Regions from separate parts of the Paenibacillus sp. FSL R7-0210 genome, predicted to be linked through region 1. Evidence: riboswitches for the same ligand, from Rfam matches in the RefSeq annotation. Region 1 holds a riboswitch; the other holds the start of a gene.
What was found. A riboswitch is a leader RNA that binds a small molecule or an ion and turns the genes downstream of it on or off. The one in region 1 is predicted to bind glycine.

Region 1 (4,424 bases):
TGATTACCTATGCGGATCTGATCACGCTTCTGCTTATTTTCTTCGTGATTCTGTATGCCATGAGCAGTCTCGATTCGCAGAAATATGCCATTGTCAGCGGCTCCTTATCGGATACCTTCAAGAGCGGAAGTACAGTACTGGAAGGCGGAAGCGGCGTTCTGGAGGGCAATCAGGGCATTACAGGGACTGACGTTTCGAAGGGTCATAATGAAGACGGCAGCACCGCTGACACGCCTTCGGCCACAGACTCTGGGGATGCGAACGGACTCAATGGACACGGGGCAGATACACCTGCAGCCGGACAAGAAGGAGATGGGGCTGGACACCAGCCGTCTGCGCGCGAGCTTGCTTTTCGTGAACAGGAGGCGAAGCTGGCTGCGCTTATGGGCGTTATCACCCAATACGTGGAGGAGAATAACCTGGGTGAGCAGATTTTTGTTGCCGATAAGCCGCAGGGCATTGCGATCACGCTCAGTGACCGCTTCCTGTTCGATGCGGGTAAGGCTGAGCTGAAATCGCCTGCACTCCCTGCACTGCGCCAGCTCTCCGGCCTGTTCCGCGGCATCGGCGCCACCATCAGCATCGAAGGCCACACCGACAATGTTCCCGTGACGCCAGGCTCAGTGTACAAAGACAACTGGGAGCTATCGGGCGCCCGGGCGCTGTCGGTCCTGCGCTTTTTTCTGGACAAAGAGGGGCTGAGCCCCGATACCTTCCAGTACGCGGGTTATGCCGATACCCGGCCTGCATATGATAATGCGACCACCGAAGGCAGACAGAAGAACCGCCGGGTCGAACTCATTGTTCTGCGCCAGCTGCAGGAGACGGAATAATATACAGACGCAAAAAGACAGACCTCTCACATTAGTAACATCTAATGTAATAAAGAGAGGTCTGCCGTATTAACATCCGCTTCCGCAAATAAGCTAACTTTTATTCCCCAACCAGTTCCTTGTACGCAGCCGCATCCAGCAGGCCGGTTACTGCCTCTGCGAACTCAGCATCAAGCTCCAGCTCAAAAATCCAACCGTCTCCGTAGGGCTGATCGTTGATCAGCTCCGGGCTGGCCTCCAGCGCATCGTTGATCTTGGTCACCTTACCGGATACGGGTGAATATAGCTCCGATACCGTCTTCACGGACTCAATACTGCCCACGCTGTCACCAGCGGAGATTGCCGCGCCGACTTCCGGGAATTCTACAAACACGATATCGCCGAGCAGATGCTGCGCATGATCCGTAATCCCTACACGTACTACGCGTCCCTCGCCCTGCTGCGCCCACTCATGCTCTTCGCTGTATAGCAGGTTGTCAAGCACTTCACTCATGTCCAAGCCGCCTCTTTTCCGTAATTGGAGTTCTAAATTTAGTTATAGCCTAAGTTATCGGCTTGCCTAATGTCAATATAACTGACAGTAAAATTAAATTTGTCAACTTTTTGACGTTTTTTGATTGACAGGGCGGAGGGTTACCCGGTTTAATGGAGTCAGTAGAAAAACATATGGTTTGCGAATGATGGCATAGGGAGAGACTGTCTCACAGGAAGACAGCGCCGAAGGAGTAAGCCCGGGATGGGTGAATCTCTCAGGCAAAAGGACCTTTGCCGGACGCATCTCTGGAGAGCATCCGGATGCCTGCGCCGCAGGCTTCACGGATCACCAACGGGGAAACCTGCGCTGCAATGCAGGGTAACTCTCAGGTACCAAGGACAGAGCGAAAGTCCATTTATGCATACGTGCATAATGGCTTTCGCCTGTCCTTTTTCGTATGTAATCAAAGCCAAGGGAGTGACGAGATGGAGTCTTTGAGAAGAACGCCTTTTTATGATCTCTATGCCGCGTATGCGGAGTCCAGATGTATTGATTTTGGCGGCTGGGAGCTGCCGGTTCAGTTCACAGGGATCGTGAAGGAGCATGAAGCCGTCCGCAATCAGGCCGGACTGTTCGATGTCTCCCACATGGGAGAATTCATGGTTACCGGAGAGGGCGCAGAAGCCTTCCTCCAGAGAATGACCACGAATGATGTCAGCCGCTTGGAAGACGGCGCGGCGCAGTATACGCTGATGCTCTATCCAAGCGGCGGAGTGGTGGACGATCTGCTCGTATACCGTCTGGGCGAGGAGCGTTACATGCTTGTCGTCAATGCGTCGAATATCGACAAGGACTTCCAGTGGCTGCAGGAGCATCTCACCGCTGAGTTCAGCGGGGTCACTCTGAACAATGTCTCGGATGAGACCCTGCTGCTTGCCTTGCAGGGACCGCTGGCTGAGACCATCCTTGCCAAAGTGACGGACGCTCCTCTAACGGAACTCAAGCCTTTTCACTTCATCGAACACGCCGAGGTCTGCGGCGTCAGCGTCCTGCTCTCCCGCTCCGGATATACCGGTGAGGATGGCTTCGAGCTGTACGCTCCTGCTGATACGGCGGCTACCCTCTGGAAGGGCCTGCTGGAAGCAGGCGCTCCGCATGGCCTGACTCCTGCCGGACTCGGCGCACGCGACACGCTGCGCTTCGAGGCCAAACTGCCGCTGTACGGCCAGGAGCTGTCGGCGGATATCACTCCACTCGAAGCCGGTGTCCAGTTCTTCGTGAAGTTGGATGCAGGCGACTTCATCGGCCGTGACGCCCTGCTGAAGCAGAAGGAAGCCGGTCTGCCCCGTCGTCTTGTGGGCCTGGAGATGATCGACCGTGGCATTCCCCGCTCCCACTATCCCGTATACGCGGATGGAGTGAAGATCGGTGAAGTAACGACAGGCACCCAGTCCCCGACCCTGAAGCGGAATCTCGGACTCGCCCTGCTGGATACTGCCTATACGGAGATCGGTACAGAGGTGTACGTAGAGATCCGCGGCAAGCAGCTCAAGGCTGCCGTCATCAAAGCCCCATTCTACAAAAGAAGCCAAGGAGTGAAGCCGCAATGAAGCACCGCTATCTGCCTATGACCGGGCAAGACCGCGCAGAAATGATGGAGACCGTAGGCATACAGTCCATCGATGAGCTGTTCGCCGATATTCCGCAGTCTGTCCGTTACCAGGGAACCCTGCCGATGTCCGGCGCCCTGGATGAGTACGCACTGCTTCGCCATATGAAGGGGCTCGCCGACAAGAATGCCGATTTCGACACCCACGCCAGCTTCCTCGGTGCCGGATTATACGATCACCACGTTCCGGTCGTCATCAACCATGTGATTTCCCGTTCGGAATTCTATACCGCCTATACCCCTTATCAGCCGGAGATCAGTCAGGGTGAGCTACAGGCGATCTTCGAATTCCAGTCCTATATCTGTGAACTGACCGGGATGAAGGTCGCCAATGCCAGTATGTATGACGGTGCAACGGCCCTGTCCGAAGCGGCTGTGCTGGCCGCAGGTGCCACCAAACGCAAGAAGCTGATTGTCTCCCGTACGGTTCACCCGGAAGCGCGTCAGGTGCTGCGTACCTCCGCCAACGCCTGGGGCCTGCAAATTGTAGAGATTGATTATGCTGACGGGGTAACTGATCTCGCCAAGCTGGCTGAAGCCATCGACAGCGATACGGCTGCCGTTCTGGTTCAGTCGCCCAACTTCTTCGGCGGTATTGAAGATCTGCGCCAGATCGAGCCGCTGATCCATGCGGTCAAGGGACTGCTCGTGGTCAGCGCGAACCCCATTGCACTTGGCGTATTGGAGTCCCCCGGACGGCTTGGCGCAGACATCGTAGTCGGCGACGCGCAGCCGCTGGGTATCGCCGCATCACTGGGTGGACCCACCTGCGGATTCTTCGCAGTGGCCGAACCGCTCATGCGCCGGATGCCGGGCCGGATCGTCGGCCAGACCGTTGACCGGAATGGCAAGCGCGGCTTCGTGCTGACGCTCCAAGCCCGCGAACAGCATATCCGCCGGGAGAAGGCGACCTCAAATATCTGCTCCAACCAGGCGCTCTTGGCGCTGTGCGCTTCCGTCTACCTGTCCGTGATGGGCAAGGAGGGCATGCGCGAGGTGGGTGAGCTGAACATCCGCAAGAGTCACTATGCCGCTGGGCGGCTGGCTGAAATCACCAGCGCTGAGCGCGTCTTCACGGCCCCGTTCTTCAATGAATTTGTCTTGAAGCTCCCGGAGGGCAGCAGTGTGAGTGCAGTGAACTCCAAGCTGCTGAAGGAAGGCTATCTGGGCGGTTATGACTTAGGCCGGGATTATCCCGAGCTGTCCGGACATATGCTGGTTGCCGTAACGGAGAAACGAAGCAAGACCGAAATTGACGAATTCGCAAGCGCACTGGAGGGCTGTGTATGAAACCGGAACAAAGTCTGATTTTTGAATTAAGCCGTCCCGGCCGCTCGGCCTACTCCCTGCCTCAATGTGATGTGCCGCAGGACGAAGGCATTGACTCCCTCCTTCCCGAAGGGCTGCTGCGCAGTGAGCCGGTCGTACTGCCGGAGGTATCCGAGGT
Region 2 (4,424 bases), 510 kb from region 1:
ACAGATATTGGTACGCGGATGCGTCGATATGATCGGGCCAGAATTTGTAACCCTGCAGCGTCAAGGCCTTCTCGTTGGTTAAGGAGATGGCGACAATGAGTAGGATCGGCAGAATACAGGCCAGGCTGAAGGCGATGAAGAACACATTCAGAATAATCTGGGCGGTAGTGGAGCCTTTGGTATAAGGGTTGCTTCGGGATGCAGTAGTCATTAGAATCCTCCGTTTCTAGAAAAGCGCCGTATCGCGGTTCAGCTTCCGGGCGAGAGCGTTCGCGCCGATGACCAGGAAGAAGCCGACGACCGATTGATAGAAATTCGCCGCTGAGGACATCCCCAGGTCGTTGAGCTGGATCAGGCCCCGGTAGACATAGGTGTCGATGACGTCCGTAGTCGAGCGCAGCGCACCGGAGTCCAGGGTCACATGGTAGAACAGCCCGAAGTCAGAGCGGAAGATGCCGCCCATGTTAAGAATCGTGAGAATGACCATGATCGGCGTGAGCAGCGGCAGGGTAATCTTGGTGATCTGCTGCCATTTGCTGGCGCCGTCCATCACCGCGGCTTCGTACAGCTCTTCGCTGATGCCGGTGATGGCTGCAAGGTAGATGACGCTGCCGATCCCGATGGAGTGCCACATTTTGGTGATCCACAGAATGTAAGGCCATGCGTTAGGATGCATATAGGCATTCACTGAGGAGTAGCCGAACATTGGCAGAATATGCTTGACCAGGAAGCCGTACTCCGGGTGCAGGAAGGCATAGACGATGAAGCTGACCACGACCATGGACAGGAAGTTCGGCATAATCATGACGGTCTGGAAGAACTTCGAAGCCAGCTTGTTACGCACCTCATTGATCGCAATGGCCAGCGAGACCGAGAGGATGAGTCCTGAGATAATGAAGACCACATTGTACCCCACGGTGTTGATGGTCACGCGCAAGGCGTCAGAGGTGGCGAACAGGAACCGGAAGTTGTCGAGCCCGGCCCAAGGACTGCCCATAATGCCGTCAATGTAGTTGATGTTCTTGAAGGCAATGAATAATCCGAACATCGGAATATAGCAGTTGATGAAAAAGATAATCGAGGTGGGCAGCAGCATCAGCAGCAGCACCCGGTATCGCACGATATTGTGCAGCAGACGGCCGAAACGGCCCTGGGGCGGTGTCGCTAACTTGGTGTTCATAGCTTGTGGTGCGGGATTTGCCATAAGTTCTAACCTCACTCTACTTGTTCTGGATGAACTTATTATAGTAGAGCGGATGAACCGAATTCTCTCTTGCAAATGACCCTGTTTATTCAAAAATGACTTTGTGCAAGTAGGATGTTATTCTGCGCTCCTGTCACAAAATAGCAGCAGGGGAACGTTATACCTGTATATTCTTAATCAGCAAAGGAGAGAAACTATGTACACGATCAGCTTAAATACGATGAAGAAAGCAATGATAGCAACAGCAGTAACCGTTGTACTCGGAGGGACAGTTGTCGGCGGGGGATTCACTGTACCCGTAGCGGCGGCAGCCGATGTCAACAAGGCAACTAAGGCTGGCAGCGCCTTTGCGGTCAGTGACAGCACCGTGCTGAAGGCGCTTGTCCAGAAAGGGCTTGCTGCTGCCCCGAATCAGACCGTGACCCAGGAAGGGGTGACCCTGACTCTAACCGATCTGATCTATGACAATAACGAGCTTGTCGCAGGTATCCGGCAGGAGGGAGGGACGGTGGGCAAGAACGGTTCTTTCATGGACCAGACCAGGAATGTGGACGTGTTGATCAATGGGAAAAAGCTGCTGTTTGATACTTCCATCATTCCCAATTTGGAAGATACGGACACGGCGTTGATCTGGCTGACCAAAGGAGCCATGAAGCAGCAAATCCCGGACAAATTCGACCTAACGCTGAAGGCATACGCCAACGGGGTGAAGGAGCCGTTTATTTTCAAAGTTCAAGTGAACAAGCTGGGGACCCTGTTAAGCCTGAAGCCGGGCGTCTCCAAGAAGAACAACAAATTCAATTATACGGTGAATTCCTTCGAGATGACCGCGTTAACGATGTCTCTGCAGGTGACCTTTAAGGGTGAAGTTCCGGCAGCGGCCAAGTCCAAGGTGAACCCGGAAAGAATGTTATATGACCTTGTGGATGAGAAGGGGAATGTGATCTCGCCGTGGGGCAAGCCGTTTGAGAAGGTTAAAACAAGCGGTACCGAGGAACAGAACTATAGTGCATTCCCAGCCGTTCCGAAGTCCATTAGCGTGAAGCCTTTTACGTATTCCAAAGATGCCAGCGGGAAGATGTTCAAAGACAAGCAGGGCCAATGGGCTAAAACTTATTATAAAGACCTGGAAACCAAAATTACGGTTAAATAACGTGCAATGAAGCAGTGCAGGACACCCGGCGATGACCACGAGAGTAACAAATGATATTGACAGAAGTCTGGACTGTGCATAGAATTGAAAAATATTTACATGAAGTCAGCTTCAAATAATTGAATATTCGCAAGCTATGAAGGCTATGGATCACACTATAGCTGGAGCAGCTTCTGGAGAGACTGCGGGAGACCGCAGCGCCGAAGGGTTCACAATCTCAGGCAAAAGGACAGAAGAGTACCGAATTTGTGTTTTGCCGTGCGGATTAGCCGCTGCTGCAGACGCTTATTTGGAACCTCTTATGAACCGGGAGATTGGATGATATCCAGTCTCCTTTTTGCGTTACCCGGCAGGACAGCGTCATATACACTAAGGGGGAAACAGGTATGGCACAGACAGAGTTAAAAAGAGAGCTTGCAAACCGGCATGTCCAGCTTATTGCCATCGGAGGTACGATTGGCACAGGTTTATTCCTGGGATCGGGTAAAGCCATTCAGCAGGCCGGGCCCTCCATCATGCTCACGTATCTGATCGTGGGGATTGCCGTGTTTTTTGTAATGCGGGCGCTGGGGGAGCTGCTGCTCTCGAAGGCGGGGTATCAGTCTTTTACAGACATTGCTGAGGATTACCTGGGGCCGCGGGCGGCGTTCATTACGGGCTGGACCTACTGGTTCTGCTGGATTATGACGGCGATGGCCGATGTGATTGCGGTGGGCGTCTATGTGCAGTACTGGTTCGATATTCCGCAGTGGGTGCCGGCCGTGATCTGCCTGATCATTCTGCTCGGACTCAATCTGCTCACGGTCAAAAGCTTCGGCGAACTCGAATTCTGGTTTGCTCTGATCAAGGTGGTTACGATTCTGGCTCTGATTGGCCTGGGGATTGTCCTGCTGGTAACCCAGTTCAAGACAGATGCAGGCTCAGTGTCGGTCCGCAATCTCTGGGAGCACGGGGGCGTGTTCCCGAACGGGGTGAAGGGCTTCCTGTTCTCCTTCCAGATGGTGGTATTCGCCTATGTCGGCGTGGAGCTGGTGGGGGTATCGGCAGCGGAGACGGCTAATCCTGAGAAAAACATCCCGTCCGCGATCAACAAAATTCCGCTGCGGATTCTCTTCTTCTATGTCGGCGCGCTCTTCGTGCTGCTGTGCATTAATCCCTGGACCCAGCTTAGCGCGGCTGAAAGTCCGTTCGTGCGCACCTTCAGTCTGGTCGGGATTCCGATTGCTGCGGGGATTATCAATTTCGTGGTCTTAACCTCGGCAGCCTCCGCCTGCAACAGCGGGATGTTCTCGACCAGCCGGATTCTCTACAATCTGAGCAGACGGAATCAGGCCTCGCCTCAGCTTGGCAAGCTGAACCGGAATCATGTGCCTGCGAATTCCTTATTCCTCTCCACGCTGGTGATTTCTGCCGGGGCACTGCTCAGCAAGCTTATTCCGGGTCAGGCCTTCGGTATCGTGACTACGATCAGCGCCATTTGCTTCATCTGGGTCTGGGGCGTTGTGCTGGTCTGCCATATCAAGTATAAAAGGAACCGCCCGGACTTACATGCCGCTTCCAAATTTAAAGCGCCGTTCACCCCCGTAATTAACTATGCCGTCCTGACGCTGTTCGCCGCCATTCTTGTGATCATGCTCTTTGCTGCTGAGACCCGTCCGGCTCTGTTGTTCACCCCGCTCTGGTTCATCCTGCTGTTCGTTCTGTATTCCATTAGAAGCCGTAAGGAGAAAAGTGAACAGGAAATCAGTATAATCAATACATAAACTGATTTCAGGATGAAGAGGGTGCAGCCGCCGCATGAACAAGACAGACCGCATGTTAGCCATCGTACTGGAGCTGCAGCGCAAAGGGGTCGTACGGGCAGAGGATCTGGCGTCCGTCTTCGAGACTAGTGTAAGAACCATCTACCGCGATATCCAGGCGCTTAGTGAAGCTGGAGTGCCGGTGGTAGGAGCTACAGGTCAGGGATATTCGCTGGTAAAAGGGTATTTCCTGCCCCCGGTCAGCTTCACCGCCGAGGAGGCAGTGACCCTGCTGATCGGGACGGATTTCGTGGAGCAGCGGTTC

Region 2: linked by a shared signal. The riboswitch ahead of MKY64_RS28570 (amino acid permease) and the one ahead of gcvT (glycine cleavage system aminomethyltransferase GcvT) in region 1 are both predicted to bind glycine.

Annotation. Positions count from the first base shown of each region.
Region 1 covers NZ_JBBPAR010000001.1:7,225,069-7,229,492, reverse strand. Annotated here, with positions in the region: gene MKY64_RS30920 (flagellar motor protein MotB) at 1-833, shown strand, start outside; gene gcvH (glycine cleavage system protein GcvH) at 934-1,326, opposite strand; glycine riboswitch at 1,511-1,608, shown strand; glycine riboswitch at 1,612-1,712, shown strand; gene gcvT (glycine cleavage system aminomethyltransferase GcvT) at 1,794-2,918, shown strand; gene gcvPA (aminomethyl-transferring glycine dehydrogenase subunit GcvPA) at 2,915-4,267, shown strand; gene gcvPB (aminomethyl-transferring glycine dehydrogenase subunit GcvPB) at 4,264-4,424, shown strand, end outside.
Region 2 covers NZ_JBBPAR010000001.1:6,717,434-6,721,857, forward strand. Annotated here, with positions in the region: gene MKY64_RS28555 (carbohydrate ABC transporter permease) at 1-211, opposite strand, end outside; gene MKY64_RS28560 (ABC transporter permease) at 227-1,204, opposite strand; gene MKY64_RS28565 (DUF5643 domain-containing protein) at 1,401-2,357, shown strand; glycine riboswitch at 2,521-2,600, shown strand; gene MKY64_RS28570 (amino acid permease) at 2,744-4,120, shown strand; gene MKY64_RS28575 (helix-turn-helix transcriptional regulator) at 4,155-4,424, shown strand, end outside.